3 regions of the Peribacillus muralis genome follow, and region 2 is predicted to be linked to each of the others. Evidence: riboswitches for the same ligand, from Rfam matches in the RefSeq annotation. Region 2 holds a riboswitch; each other region holds the start of a gene.

The links. Region 2 has a riboswitch for cobalamin ahead of mmgD (citrate synthase). Riboswitches for the same ligand answer to the same signal wherever they lie in the genome.
Region 1: it holds a riboswitch for cobalamin, as region 2 does, so the genes downstream of both, ABE28_RS01780 (hypothetical protein) here and mmgD (citrate synthase) in region 2, are expected to answer to the same signal.
Region 3: it holds a riboswitch for cobalamin, as region 2 does, so the genes downstream of both, ABE28_RS04450 (acyl-CoA dehydrogenase family protein) here and mmgD (citrate synthase) in region 2, are expected to answer to the same signal.

The regions. Positions count from the first base shown of each region.
Region 1 covers NZ_CP017080.1:361,863-366,987, reverse strand. Annotated here, with positions in the region: gene ABE28_RS01795 (DUF4129 domain-containing transglutaminase family protein) at 1-469, opposite strand, end outside; gene ABE28_RS01790 (DUF58 domain-containing protein) at 466-1,662, opposite strand; gene ABE28_RS01785 (AAA family ATPase) at 1,662-2,618, opposite strand; cobalamin riboswitch at 2,806-3,023, shown strand; gene ABE28_RS01780 (hypothetical protein) at 3,225-3,719, shown strand; gene ABE28_RS01775 (ABC transporter substrate-binding protein) at 3,735-4,682, shown strand.
Region 2 covers NZ_CP017080.1:165,976-171,100, forward strand. Annotated here, with positions in the region: gene ABE28_RS00935 (response regulator transcription factor) at 1-84, opposite strand, end outside; gene ABE28_RS00940 (ABC transporter ATP-binding protein) at 112-1,857, opposite strand; cobalamin riboswitch at 2,075-2,267, shown strand; gene mmgD (citrate synthase) at 2,487-3,614, shown strand; gene prpD (2-methylcitrate dehydratase) at 3,705-5,125, shown strand, end outside.
Region 3 covers NZ_CP017080.1:919,120-924,244, forward strand. Annotated here, with positions in the region: gene ABE28_RS04440 (aldehyde dehydrogenase family protein) at 1-526, shown strand, start outside; gene ABE28_RS04445 (histidine--tRNA ligase) at 926-2,215, shown strand; cobalamin riboswitch at 2,333-2,531, shown strand; gene ABE28_RS04450 (acyl-CoA dehydrogenase family protein) at 2,816-4,528, shown strand; gene ABE28_RS04455 (NAD(P)-dependent oxidoreductase) at 4,544-5,125, shown strand, end outside.

The DNA of each region.
Region 1 (5,125 bases), 200 kb from region 2:
TGAATGTATCAAGTACAGATACAAAAATCACCGTTAAAATAAAAAAGAAAAAAATGCTTTGCCTCACCATAACCCAGTAATGGATCAAATACGTAACAAGCCAAAGAAGCACAAAAAATAGCAACGTTCGAAATGGGTTGGTGATAAGCTCCCAATTTCCATTGTATACATACCCAGCATTAGCCGTAACATCCACTAGAAGTCCTTTCATCCATGGTAATGCAATTTCTGAATAAAGGAGCTGTAATGAAAGCAGGATATAAGCGGAATTGAGAATAAGGCGGATTGACCAATGAATCCGAAAATAGTGCAGCAGCAGGGAAAAGATTAAAAACAGCACAAAAATGAAAACATTACCTGTATCCGTGAGTTTATCGACAGGTCTTAGCCACTCAGTGATCAAGATCAGGCCAAAAATATACAGGATGACATGCATGAACCTTTCCAGCTTGTTTGGAGTGACGGTCATTTTGCCATCGCCTCCGTTCTGTCGAACAGCAGCTGCTCATGTTCAATGAAACTTACCTTGATTCCTTTTGTTATAGCTGCAGTCATTGCCTGTTTTCCCTCATCGGATAGAATTGCCGGATTCTTCATGGATAACATCGTTAACCCTTGATTAGTGCGGAAAGCATTCAATATATCCACCTTTTCCCGGGTTATTTCGGAAACGATGAAAATAACGGCAGCGTTTGCCGGCAAATCCCCCTTCCTACCTTTCTCGGCCAATTCATTCGTTGCACCCGGTCCTTCTTTAGCAAGACGTGTAAAAATCTTCCGCCTCTGGTGCCTGCCTCCCCCTGCAGGCAGGATTAGACTCGAACCCGTACTCGCATACCCAACCCTCATGCCTTTTTTTAACATGCTGTGCACAAAGGAAGCGACCACTTCAATGGTCTCCTCAAATAAAATCGATGGCTGATCATCATGGATGATCCATACATCCTGATTCTTCTGCACTTCGAATTCCTTCGTCATGATTTCACTCGTTCTAGCCGTCGCCTTCCAGTTAATCCATGACAGCTGATCACCTGGCTGATATTCCCTTACTCCAGATACCACTGAATGTTCCCGCTGTATTTTCTTTGTCGACCCTGCTTGTCCCTGATTGAACAATCGATCAAGATATAAGGAATCAAGCTCATGATATGGGGGGAAAACAGTAATATTCAATGGAGAATCGAATATCGCTTCCTTTTCAATCATCCCAAAGAAATCGCCTATCCAAAAGCGAATCGATTGAAAACTATGGTCACCACGCGGCAGGCTTTCCAAAACATACGACATACTGATGGTACGCTTGAATCCAGGGAAGGTCAGTAACCTCCTATGAATTCCCCTATCTTCCAATTCGTCTGGCATTTCCTCCTCTATCACCATAAATAAGAGAGGCAGCCGATTTTTCCGGGTGAACGTCAGGACGATTTCAACGGATTCACCTGCCTGACATTCCCTTTTGCTGGCCTTTCTTTCAACCGTAATGGCATGTAGGGGATAAAAAAGCAAAATCGCGGCGTACGCAGCGAACGGCAAAAATGAATAAAATATGAACCAACTGACAAAACCGCCTTGAAACATCGCAAAGCAAAAAGAAATGGCCATAAGGAATACCAGCCCGAACGCATTCATGTTTTTCTTTAGAAGATTAAAAAAGCGTCGCATTATGTCAGAGCCCGCTTCACAGGTATATGAGTTTTCGCGAGAATTTCATGGATTACCATTTCCGCATCGAAGCCATCATAATTCGCTTCAGGTTTTAAAATCAGGCGGTGTGAAAACACGTACGGAGCTAAATATTGAACATCGTCAGGCAGAACATAGTCCCTCCCTTGGACCAGTGCATACGCTTGGGCTGCCTTCATCAAGGCAATCGATCCACGCGGGCTTACGCCTAGATAGACCGATAGATGGCTTCTCGTTCGATTGGAGAGTTCAACAATATAGCCTTTTATCGTGTCATCCACTATCACCGTTCTAGCCTCTGCCTGCAAAGCTCTCAATTCGTCCAAAGTGATGACCGATTCCAACTCTTCAAGCGGAGCCATGTATTGAGCCCTTTGCAGGACCTCAATTTCTTCCGCAGCACTCGGATAGCCCATTTTCATTTTTAGCAGGAATCGATCCAATTGTGCCTCCGGAAGCGGATATGTTCCCTCATACTCAATGGGATTCTGCGTCGCCATGACAAAAAAGGGCTTCTCCAATCCTCTTGTGACGCCATCGATCGTCACGCTTGCCTCTTCCATCGCTTCAAGCAAGGCAGACTGCGTTTTTGGCGAGGTCCGGTTAATTTCATCCGCTAAAATGATATGGCCCATTATCGGTCCTGGCCGAAAAATGAAAGCTTGTTCCTTTGGGTTGAAGATCGAAACACCCGTTACATCAGACGGCAGTAAGTCAGGTGTGAATTGTATACGTTTAAAGCTTGCCCCTATCGATTTTGCAAGTGCCCGGACCATGATCGTCTTGCCTACTCCCGGAACATCCTCCAATAAAACATGACCACCTGAAAGCAGTGCCACAATGCTCAGTTCTGCAATATCCCGCTTACCGATAATCACTTTTTCAATATTCCCTAGAACCTTCTCAAGTTTTTGATTTGCCTGCTTAAAGATCATTCTCTACCTCCTGGGAAATCTATTACTTATTTCATTTCCAATCTATATCCCGCTTACCTTTACAGTAACAACCAATTAATCCTTACATTGTAAGTTTACTAGATATTCGGGAAACCATAAACGAAATTCTCCAAAAATATTAATGCAGCTTAAGGAAAAAGGTATGGTAAACTATTCCTAAGTGAATATGAACCTTGCAGAAAAGGGTGCTGCCTTGTCAGCTTAAAAGGGAATTCGGTTCTAATCCGAAGCTGTTTCCGCAACTGTAAGTGCTAATGAAATAAGATGCATACCACTATTTGATGATGGATCGTACTTTAAGTGCCATTCAATGATTCAAATGGGAAGGTTCTTAGAGTAAAATGACGCACAAGCCAGGAGACCTGCCTTTTTTTATCGTATCATGCTCTTCGGAAGATAGGAGATTGTACGGCAGTCTTCCATCTTTTTTTCTACTGGGAATACATGGATGCTCGATGCCGACCAAAACTCTTGGTCGGCTTTTTGTTTTGATGCGAAAAGCGATACGGGAGCTCATTCACCAAACCACGTAAAGGAGGAAAAGTTTTGGCAAAGAAAGATCTTCGTTTTTTATGCTATCCATACATGCGCGAATCCGCCTCCACAGTCGATTTTGAGATACGAACAGACTCATTGACGACGCAAATCGGCTTGGCCGCATCGCTGATGAAGGATGCTCCTGACGTTTACCGGGATTTAATGGATCTGCTGCCCATGGCCTACCATCTAAATGGTTCAGTCCGTGGAAAACTAGCCATCACCGAAGATGATTTGGATCATTTAAGTTCGATTTATGACCGGTATGTCGCAGAAGTTAAAGAACAGATCGAGACATTTGTGCTACCCCAAGGGTCAACAGCGGCCTGTGCCCTGCATGCCTGTCGCAGCGAAGCCAAAAAGTCCGTTCGCGCTTTGCACAAAGTCAGTCTGGAAAGGGAAGTTCCAGGAATCCTTTTCGATTACACCCACTTGCTTGCAAACGTTTTATTCGTAATGGCAGTCTATATCAACAAGCGACAAGGCATTGAAGAAATACCTTTTGTTAGCAAATCTTATCCTACTAAACCAATGAAAAAATAGACGGAGGAATGAATAATGAAATTCACTAAAAGATTCAGCTGGATTTCCGTGCTTATGCTTGCCCTTTTCCTTACAGGATGTGGCGTAACGGATCAATCTGCAAAAGATGATAAAAATTCGGACAAAGCGAAAGAGACTCAGACCTATACAGTTACGGATGATACTGGAAAGAAAATAACATTCGATAAAGCACCAGAGAAAGTCGTTTCACTACAGCCAAGCAATACGGAAATTCTATTCGCCCTAGGACAAGGGAAGAAAGTGGTTGGCGTGACGGACTTCGATAATTATCCCGAGGAAGCCAAAAAAATAGAACATGTTTCCGATTCAGTCAATATCAATGCAGAAAAGATCATTGCCCTGAAGCCTGATGCCATCATCGCTTATACCGTTGGCGATGAAGAGACGCTGAAACCACTCGAAGATGCTGGCATTCCTATATTCATCATTAAATCGGCTGCCAACTTCGAGGACGTATACGGCGATATCGAACAAATTGCCAAAGTGATGGGAGTTAGTAAAAAAGGCGATGCATTGGTGAAGGATATCAAATCCCAAATTGCAAGTGTCGAAGAAAAAGTGGGAACGCTGGATGAACAAGAGCAAACATACTTTGAAATCAGTCCTGCCCCAGAAATCTATACAACAGGTGATGAAACCTTCCAACAAGAAATCCTGAAAACCGCTGGCATTAAAAATGTCTTTGACGACCAAAAGGGCTGGGTAAAAATATCTGGTGAAGAAGTCGTCAAGCGCAACCCTGAAACGATCCTTACGACTGCCACCTATGTTAAAGATGCCGTCGGTGAAATTAAGTCACGTAAAGGTTGGGAAGATATCGATGCCGTGAAAAACGATGATGTCCATCTGCTTGATGAAAGTGTCATGTCCCGTCCCGGACCAAGGATCGGTGAAGCAGTAGAGCTTGCTGCTAAAACCGTTTACCCGGATTTATTTAAATAATATGGAACAAGGATGCTCCAATATATTGAAGCATCCTTCCATACATTAAGGGATGGCAATGGCCTCTGCCTTTCTTCCTTTATTTATGCTAAAATGAAGGCATTTCAAACACAAAGAATAGCCGAGGTATCGACATGTTTAAAAGATTCTTCATTTGGGTCCTGGCAATCGCCCTTCTCTTAGGGCTTCTTAGAACCATTATGGACTTATAGCAAAAAAACTAATAGGAGATGCTGTCTGCAATATACAGACGGCATCTTCTTTTAGTTCCACTTTCTCCTTATACCGAAGATTGATTTTTGTAAATAAGAGAGCCTGTAAGGTGACCTTATCGACTACTTCATAGGCTGAAATTGATCTAATTATCTTTAAGTACCCATGAAGAGTGCAGTATAGTGAAACGCTCAATGTGAGGTGGGTTCTCATCAAAATTGCGCTTTTCA
Region 2 (5,125 bases):
CAGATCGAATCCTTCTTTTCTTAGCAAGAGCAGAATCAGTTCGCGGATATGCGCATCATCATCGACGATCAATATCTTTGTCATCCTATTTCCGTCCTTTCGGTGAATGAATTAAGCAAGTTCAAGCTTGTGTAATTGCTGCTCTGCAAATTCACGATATAATGCATGCGTTTCATATAGCTCTTTATGTGTTCCGCTGCCTGTAATTTCCCCCTTTTCGAGGAAGATGATTTGGTCGGAACCAATTACGGTCGATAGGCGGTGGGCAATGACGATCGTTGTCCTGCCTTTCATCAAATCATTCAATGCCTGTTGAACGACATGTTCCGATTTACTGTCCAGGCTGGAGGTAGCTTCATCCAGCATCAAGATTTTAGGATTTCTTAAAAAAGCACGGGCGATGGCGATCCGCTGCCTTTGCCCTCCGGAAAGTTTCATCCCTCTTTCGCCAACTTCCGTATCATAGCCATTTGGAAGATCGGAAATGAACTGATCTGCATACGCCATTTTGGCAACCCGATTCAATTCTTCATCTGTTACATCCCGGTCTATTCCGTAGCAAATATTATCTTTAATTGTACCGGATACAATCGGACTTTCCTGTGAGACGTAGCCGATCTGACTTCTCCATGAAAGGAGCGTGAAATCATTTATCGATGTCCCGCCTATGGATATGGAGCCCTGCTGGGGCTTATAGAATCGCTCAAACAGGGAGAAAAGGGTCGTTTTCCCGCTGCCGCTTGGTCCGACAATCGCGGTCACCTTGCCCGCTTCAACCGTGAAGTTGATATCTTTTAGCACTTGTTCACCATCATTATAACGATATTCCAGGTGTTCGACCGTGATGGATTGGCTGGAATTTTGAACCTTGAGCGTTGCATCTTCCTCCACTTCAGAATCCAGAATGGAAATGATGCGTTCCGTGGCCCCGGTCGCTTTTTGGAATTGCGTAAAGAAAGCTGCCAATTGCGCCATCGGCATGATGATTTGGAAAAGGTACATGATGAAAGCAACCAGTGCACCTGCTGAAAGGGCTCCTGATGATACCCGCATCCCGCCATACCCCAAAATCAGTACGAGTAAGGCCATCATGACGAGACTCATCAGCGGACCGATCAGTGCTTGGATTTTTGCTTCCTTTAAACCATATTGAAATAATTTGATGATTCCTTTTTTTCCGTTTTCATATTCGAACGTTTCTGCATTGGATGCTTTAACAAGCCGGATTTCCGTAAGCACCTGCTGGAGGACTGCGGTGAAGCTTGCTGTCTCATCCTGCATCCCTTTCGATATGCGGTGCATTTTCTTCCCAAGTGGCAGTAATATTAAAACGGAGAGCGGGATGGCTATGAACATTAACAGCGACATTTTCCAATCAAGCAAAAATAACACGATCATGGCGCCGACGATGGAGATGATTCCGGTAACGAAGTTGGATAGGTGTTCCGAAATCAAGCCTTTCACTACCGTTGTATCATTTGTCATCCGACTGACCGTTTCGCCCGATGGATGTTCATCGAAGTAATTCACGGGTAATACGAGCAACTTTTTCCAAAGTTGATCGCGGATGCCGGCAACTACGGATTGGCCGATCTTGTTCAATAAATAGATGGAAAATCCACTGGCCAATGCCTGAACGATGATGGCAAGCACGAGAAGTGTGACCCTTTCCGCATTTAGCGAACTAAGGGAGAAATCATTGATAAGATTTTTTGTGAATAATGGGACCAATAAACTCACACCTGTTGTGCTTAAGCTTAACAGTAATGCAATTCCGATCATTATTTTAGAAGGCTTCGTTTGTTGCACCAATCGGATGAACTGGCTCCAGCCTTTTTGTTTTTTTTCCTGTTTCATTGATTAACATCCTTTCTTGTACTTCATTATAAACGGTAGTATACAAAGAAGTTATGAATTGAATATGAACTATTTTTAATAACTTGCTTGTTATAGGTAAAAGGACCAAATCGCTACCTTTAATGTGGACAGACAGACGCCGTTGCAAACGTTAGTGGAAACAGGAAAAAAGACAATTGTAATATTTGGAACATTTTGTTATATTTAAGTAGAAAATTAAATAATGAAATTAATAGGTGCAGATAATGTTGTTTATCTGCTTAAAAGGGAAGTCGGTTAGATTCCGACGCTGTCCCGCAACTGTATTTGGGAGCGATTCGAAAAAAACCACTGTTTCCGCAATGGAAATGGGAAGGGTTCGAAGAGCGAAGATCATAAGCCAGGAGACCTGCCTAATTAATGTGCATCAAGTACCTACGAGGATAGGGGGTGTTAATTGCGGACTTTTTTGGCATGGAAATGTTCCATCATTTCTCATGTTTATTTGAGTACTTTTCGTAAATTAACAGCTTCCTATGGAAGTTGTTTTTTTTATGTCAGTTTAATGGGAAAATCGCTGAATTACAAGTAATTTCGACAATTTTTGATAGCGCTTTCAATGGGTGATCTATTCAGAGGAGGAATGAAAGATGAAGGAACAAGTAAATTATTCTCCAGGGCTTGATGGAATTATAGCGGCTGAAACGAAATTATCTTTCCTGGATACAGTTCAGAGCGAGATTGTAATACGAGGATATGATCTTATCGATTTATCTGAAACGGTGGGATATTTGGAGATTGTCAACCTGCTGCTTCAAGGCAGACTTCCTGATGCAGAGGAAAAGGCAGGACTTGAAAAGGCATTGAAGAATGAATATGAAATCCCAGTGGAGATCCTGAAGATATTAAGGCTATTGCCGGAGAAAACACATCCGATGGATGCGCTAAGAACAGGCATTTCTGCTTTGGCTGGATACGATGCAAACATTGATGATCGTTCAGCTTCGGTGAATCTAGAGCGTGCTTACAAATTACTAGGCAAGGTTCCCGCCATCGTTGCAAACAGCTACCGCGTACTGAACAAACAAGAGGTGGTTCTTCCGAATAAGGATTTGTCGTATAGTTCCAATTTTTACTACATGATCACGGGTAAGGTGCCATCGGCAGTGGAAGAGAAAATTTTTGATCAATCTCTATTATTGTATAGCGAGCACGAGATGCCTAATTCCACTTTCACGGCAAGAGTGATCGCCTCGACGCTTTCCGATTTATATGGGGCTTTGACGGGAGCTGTAGCTTCGCTAAAGGGCAGCTTGCACGGAGGAGCGAATGAAGCGGTCATGTACATGCTATTGGAGGCGGGTACCGTCGACAAATTCGAACGGTTGCTTGAAGGGAAATTGGCAAATAAAGAAAAGATCATGGGGTTTGGCCACCGCGTTTATATGAAGAAAATGGATCCAAGGGCATTAATCATGAAGCAAGCATTAAAGCAGCTTTGTGATGCCAAAGGGGACGACCGTCTTTATAAAATGTGTGAAGCGGGGGAAGTGATCATGGAAAGGGAAAAAGGGCTTTATCCTAATCTCGATTACTATGCAGCGCCGGTCTACTATATGCTCGGCCTTCCGATTTCCATCTATACACCCATTTTCTTTAGTGCGAGAACGGTGGGTTTATGTGCTCATGTGATTGAGCAGCATGCCAACAACCGCATCTTCCGACCTCGTGTGAATTATATAGGCGAGCGTCATAACCGGAATGTCATTTCCAATTAAGGAAATGTAGATTACTAGCCCGCCAGATGGACGTTCTGACCAACGTCCATCATTATAATAAACAAATTTGCCGCGAAAGGGAAGATGAGAATGCTAAAAACAAATGGTATCAATCAAACGGATGTGTTATTGGAAGACATTGCGGATTATGTATTGAAGAAAGAGATCATTAGCGATGAAGCATATGAAACGGCTCGTTACGTTCTTCTTGATACGATCGGCTGCGGGATTTTAGCGCTTCAATATCCTGAATGCACTAAATTATTAGGACCGGTCGTTCCCGGCACGATCGTTCCAAATGGGACCCGCGTCCCAGGGACTTCATATGTACTTGACCCAGTGAAAGGTGCATTCAATATTGGTTGCATGATTCGCTGGCTGGATTATAACGATACATGGCTGGCCGCGGAATGGGGACATCCTTCTGATAACTTGGGCGGGATTTTGGCAGTAGCTGATTACGTAAGCCGGGTGAATATTGCAGAAGGAAAAGATGCATTAGCTGTTAAAGACGTCCTGGAAATGATGATCAAAGCACATGAGATTCAAGGTGTGCTGGCGCTGGAAAATAGCTTGAACCGGGTTGGATTGGACCACGTCCTGTTTGTGAAGGTGGCTACGACGGCTGTGGTGACAAAAGCTCTGGGGGGAACGAGAGCGGAAATCATCAATGCTTTATCCAATGCTTGGATCGATAATTCAAGCTTGCGTACGTATCGCCACACTCCAAATACCGGATCACGAAAATCATGGGCGGCAGGCGATGCCACAAGCAGGGCCGTACAACTGGCCATGATGGCCCTCAAAGGAGAAATGGGATATCCAACAGCTCTATCGGCACCAGGCTGGGGGTTCCAGGATGTATTATTCAATAAGCAAGAATTGAAACTTTCACGCAAGCTCGATTCATATGTAATGGAAAATGTCTTATTCAAAGTATCCTATCCGGCTGAGTTCCATGCGCAAACAGCAGCGGAATGTGCAGTGAAATTGCATCCGGAAGTGAAGGATCGCCTGGATGAGATAGATAAAATCAAAATCATCACACATGAATCTGCCATTCGCATCATCGATAAGGAAGGACCGTTGAACAATCCAGCAGATCGAGATCATTGTATCCAATATATAACGGCTGTCGGCTTGATCCACGGCGATGTAACAGCTGACCACTATGAGGATGAGGCGGCAGCTGACGAAAGAATCGATCGCTTGAGGAATAAAATGACAATTGTCGAAAATGAACAATACACGATCGATTATCTGGATCCGAGCAAGCGCTCGATCGCCAATGCCATCCAAATCTACTATAAGGATGGATCGGTATCGGAGTTCGTCGAATGCGAATACCCACTTGGGCACCGCTTTAGAAGAGAAGAAGCATTTCCGAAAATAACGAAAAAATTCACGGATAACATGAGCACGCATTATTCGCATAAACGGCAAAACCGAATTCAGGAGGCTTGCTTGGAGCCTGGCGCTCTTTCGAACTTGAAGGTAAACGAGTTTATGGA
Region 3 (5,125 bases), 750 kb from region 2:
TGCATCAGACAGCCATATGGGGGCCATTGTCAGTGAAGCCCAAATGAATGGCATTTTAAAGTATATTGAAATTGGCAAACAGGAAGGCGCGACACTGGCAGCAGGCGGTTACCGTCTTGTCGATGATGGTCTTGACAAAGGATTCTTCATTGCACCGACTGTCTTTACCGATGTAACGGCTGATATGCGAATCGTACAAGAGGAGATTTTTGGCCCAGTAGTTGTTATCCAAAAGTTTAAAAACGAAGAAGAAGCTATTAAGCTTGCAAATGACACAGACTATGGTCTTGCAGGTGGAGTCTTCTCCAACGATGGAGCAAGGGCACTGCGTGTGATCAAGAAAGTACGGGCAGGTATAACCTGGGTTAATGATTATCATCCAACATACGTCGAGGCGCCATGGGGCGGCTATAAACAAAGCGGGATAGGACGAAGCTTGGGGAAATATGGCTTAGACGAATACCAAGAAATCAAGCAAATCAACATCAATCTCGATGTAAAACCGATCGGCTGGTTCCCAAACTGACCTATAATGCAAGAAGTGGCGATCCATTCTCCTTTTTTAAAGCAAACAACCTAATCCGGTTACGGATTAGGTTGTTTTATGCTGCCAGGACATCTCCTAAATAACGCATTTCAACAGTGCAGGTCTGCTTCGTCATCATCCAACCGTGATGTAAAAAAACATTGAAATATCCCTTGCAGTATGATACATTAAATGGAAATTAGAGGTGAACAATATGCAGTCCGCTACGAAGAGCATTTCCCTGTCACAATTTCATCATCATATCAAGTAGTCTTGCTATTCGATTTTTTAAAATCGGCAAATAGGAAGGCTATTTATCAATAAACCGCATGGATTAAGTTATGAAAACTTAAATCTAGTGCGGTTTTTTTATTTTAATGAAAATTGGAGGAATGAACGATGCGAAAAATGGATTATCAAAATGTAAAGGGAACGCAAGATTATTTACCGGATACAGAGGTTTTACGAAGGGGGATCAGAAGGACAATAGAAGATGTGTTTATCCAATACGGGTGTAGGCCATTGGAAACACCGATATTGAATTACAAGGGATTGCTAGCTTCCAAGTACGGCGGGGGTGCGGAAATTTTAGAGGAAATGTATACCTTGACGGACAGGGGAGAAAGAGATTTGGCACTGCGATACGATCTCACTATTCCCTTTGCAAAAGTAGTTGCAATGAACCCAAGCATAAGGATGCCTTTTAAAAGATATGAGATAGGTAAAGTCTTCAGGGATGGTCCGATAAAAACGGGCAGGCTTCGTGAATTTACACAATGTGATGTGGATATTGTGGGAATTGAATCTCAAATTGCTGAAGCGGAATTAATGATGATGGCATTGGATGCATTTCGCAAGCTTGATTTAAAAGTAAGTATTCACTATAACAATCGAAAATTATTAACTGGAATGCTTGAATTTTTTGGAACGACAGATGAAAAGATCAATAAAGTGATATTGATACTTGATAAACTTGATAAGATTGGATTGGAGGCAGTTTCGGCGGAGCTGGCAGAACAAGGGCTGCAACCTGCAACCATCAAATACATTAATCGGTTTTTAACCGATGCTGATAATACAAGGTTAGGTTACTTTGCGCCATTAGCTGAACGAAATGAACAAGTTAAGCAGGGATTGGCAGAATTAAAAGAGCTGGAATCTTATTTGGAATTCCTTGGTGTCGATGATCGATGTACATTCAATCCATTTTTAGCAAGAGGGTTGGAGATATATACCGGTACGGTTTATGAGATTTTTTTATCTGATGAAAGCATTAAGTCAAGTATTGGCAGTGGCGGAAGATATGACAACGCCATTGGTGGATTGATCGGAACGAATGGGAGTTATTCGACAGTCGGGATCTCATTGGGACTGGATGTAATTTATACTGCCTTGCTCCCATTAAAGGGAAAAATCGTGGAAAACCCTGATGTGGATTTTTATGTGATCCCGATAAATACCGAAAAGCACGCATTATTGGTAGCAAGACAGCTAAGGAATAAAGGATATAAGGTGGAGTGTGAATTAGGAAAGAAAAGGCTCGGCAAAGCTTTAGATAAAGCAAATAAAGAGAAATTCCGTAACGTCATCATCGTTGGGGAGGACGAAGTGAAAAATGATCAAATAAAAATCAAAGATATGTTCTCTGGCGAAGAAAGAATGGATTCTTTTTCGTTTAATGAAAACTGAGGGATATCGAGTCCTATATTGAAGGGGCTTCAATTCTGAAAATCCTAAGAAAGCTTTTGGTATTAAATGAAATTATTTGTAAATTTTCAAATTATTTGATATGTTTGATTGGAAAATTAAATACGTGTAGAAGCAGGTGTAGATTGATAGTATTTTTTCATCTACATAATAGGGAAGTCGGTTGGAGCCCGACGCTGTCCCGCAACTGTATTTGGGAGCGATTCGAAAAAACCACTGTCTTCAGAAAATGAAGATGGGAAGGTTCGAAAGAGCGATGATCATAAGCCAGGAGACCTGCCTGCTTCAGCACACATCTATACCTACGAGGATAGGGGGTGTTAAGTGCGAGCGATTGATCAGCATGTTTTTGTTTTGTCGTGGAAAAACATGTTTATTTACGTATCAATTCAAACTTAACAACTTCTTCTTGAAGTTGTTTTTTTATTTGACATGATTATCTGAAGCTGGTGAACGCGGAAAGAAGTGCAGGAAATGAAAAGCCTTTGATTCTTTTTGAAAGGGCTTACAATGATGCGGGGAATCATTCAGGTATCGCCTTTGATTAAGTCCTATCGTGAAGTTGAAGTGAGGAGGAAAGAAATGGGTGAAGCGGAACTTCAATGTAATGAATCTTTATTTTCTCATGGTCCGGACATTGCAGTATTTACACCAGAAGATTTTAATGAGGAAGATCATCTTATCTCAAAGACTACAGAACTCTTTGTCAAAAACGAAGTGAAGCCCCTGCTTGAGTCGATTGATCGGCACGATAACGGCAAGGTGAAAAAACTGTTTCGGGAAGCCGGAGAGCTCGGCTTACTCAGTGTGGAGGTTCCAGAGTCATATGGAGGGCTGTCCCTGAATAAAAAGCTGTCAGGGCTTGTAGCCGAGAAGATGGGGTTTGGCGGTTCTTTCAGCGTTTCCTTTAATATACATGCAGGCGTAGGAACTCTCCCGTACGTCTATTACGGAACAGAAGCGCAAAAGCAAAAATACCTGCCAAAACTTGCATCAGGAGAATGGATTGGTGCTTATGCCTTAACGGAAAATAACGCAGGATCAGACGCGCTTAACGCTAAAACGACGGCGGTCTTGAACGAGCAGGGGACAGCATGGCTGCTGAATGGTGAAAAACAGTGGATCACGAACGCACAGGTGGCCGATGTATATGTTGTCTTCGCCAAAACAAGTAACGGCATGACTGCATTCATCGTGGATAGAACGTTCAAAGGGGTTTCCATCGGTCCCGAAGAGAAGAAGATGGGGATAAAAGGATCTTCGACAGCCACTTTAATCTTGGAAGATGTCAGTGTACCCGCAGGGAATGTTCTCGGAAAAGTCGGGCAAGGGCATCATGTAGCATTGAATATTCTGAACATGGCGCGATTGAAGCTTTCCTTCTCAAATATCGGAGCATCGAAGCAAGCATTGGAGCTTGCCGTTAACTATGCGAAACAGCGAAAACAATTTGATCGGCCAATCATTCGTTTTTCCATGATACAAGAAAAAATTGCAGATATGGCAATTGCGATATATGGGGCGGAAAGTGCAGCCTACAGAACGGCTGATAGCTTGGATAAAGTATTCGATAATGGAGAACCTCTCGATGAGCAATTGGTGAAACTGGCAAACTATGCAGCCGAATGTGCTATCAATAAAGTAAATTGCTCCGAAGTACTTGATCGAATAATAGACGAGGCCTTACAGATTCATGGCGGCTATGGTTATATGCAAGAGTATGAAGTGGAGCGATTATATCGTGATGCCCGAATTAGCCGGATTTTTGAAGGAACGAATGAAATAAATCGTCTGACGATTGCCAAACTATTGATGAAAAAAGGACTTCAATACGGCGACACCTGGTTGGCCCCTCTCCTTGATGAGGAGGGAACCAGAAATCAGCACTACATCCATTTGTCTAAAAGACTACTCAACAAATCTTTGAAAGCGCTGATACATGCCAAAATCAACATCCAACAGGAACAAGAATATTCCCGTCTGCTTGCAGACATGATGAAGGAAATTCATGTGATGGATTCTGCGTTCAGGCGTACGGAAAAAGCGATACAAAAGAACGGGATGGAAAAGGAACGGCTGAAAGAGAATATGACCAACGTTATCTGTGAAGAAGCGTACCGCAGAGTTGAAGGGATGGCAGTATTGATTTTAGCGGGAACGGAATCAGATGAAGCGGGCAGAAAAGTGCTGTTGGATGAAGTTCGCAGCCTTGCTGTTCCACTCTTCAGGAATCTGTTTATACAAAAACGGGAAATCGCAGAAAGAATGGCGGAGCAAGAAAAATATAATGTGTGAACGGAGTGAAGCCTTATGAAGAAGATTGGGTTTATCGGGTTGGGCAATATGGGTCTACCTATGTCACGAAGTTTACTTCTTTCTAATTATACCGTGTATGGGATGGATTTGAATGAAGAGGCTGAAATGTCCTTTCATCAATCAGGAGGAACGATTGGCGTATCGGTTGAAAATATGGTGAAACAATGTGATGTGATTCTTACAAGCCTTCCATCAGCTAACGCAGTGGAAGAAGTTTTCCTGGGAGAAAAAGGACTCGTTTATCTCGTTGAATCCGGTGTTATGCTGATCGATACGAGTACCGTAGCCCCTGACCTGAATGTCCGCATCGAAGTGGCTGCGAAGAAGAAGGATGTCGATTTCCTCGCGGCACCAGTCAGTGGCGGTGTGATAGGGGCGGTAAACCGGACGCTCACTTTCATGGTAGGCGGTGCAAAGCCTGTCTTCGATAAAGCACTTCCTTTATTTAATGCAATGGGCGAGAATATCTTTCATGTGAATGATCGAATCGACAGCGGAACGAATACAAAGCTGATCAACAATCTCTTGATCGGATTTTATACGGCAGGAGTGAGTGAGGCTCTTCACCTTGCAAAG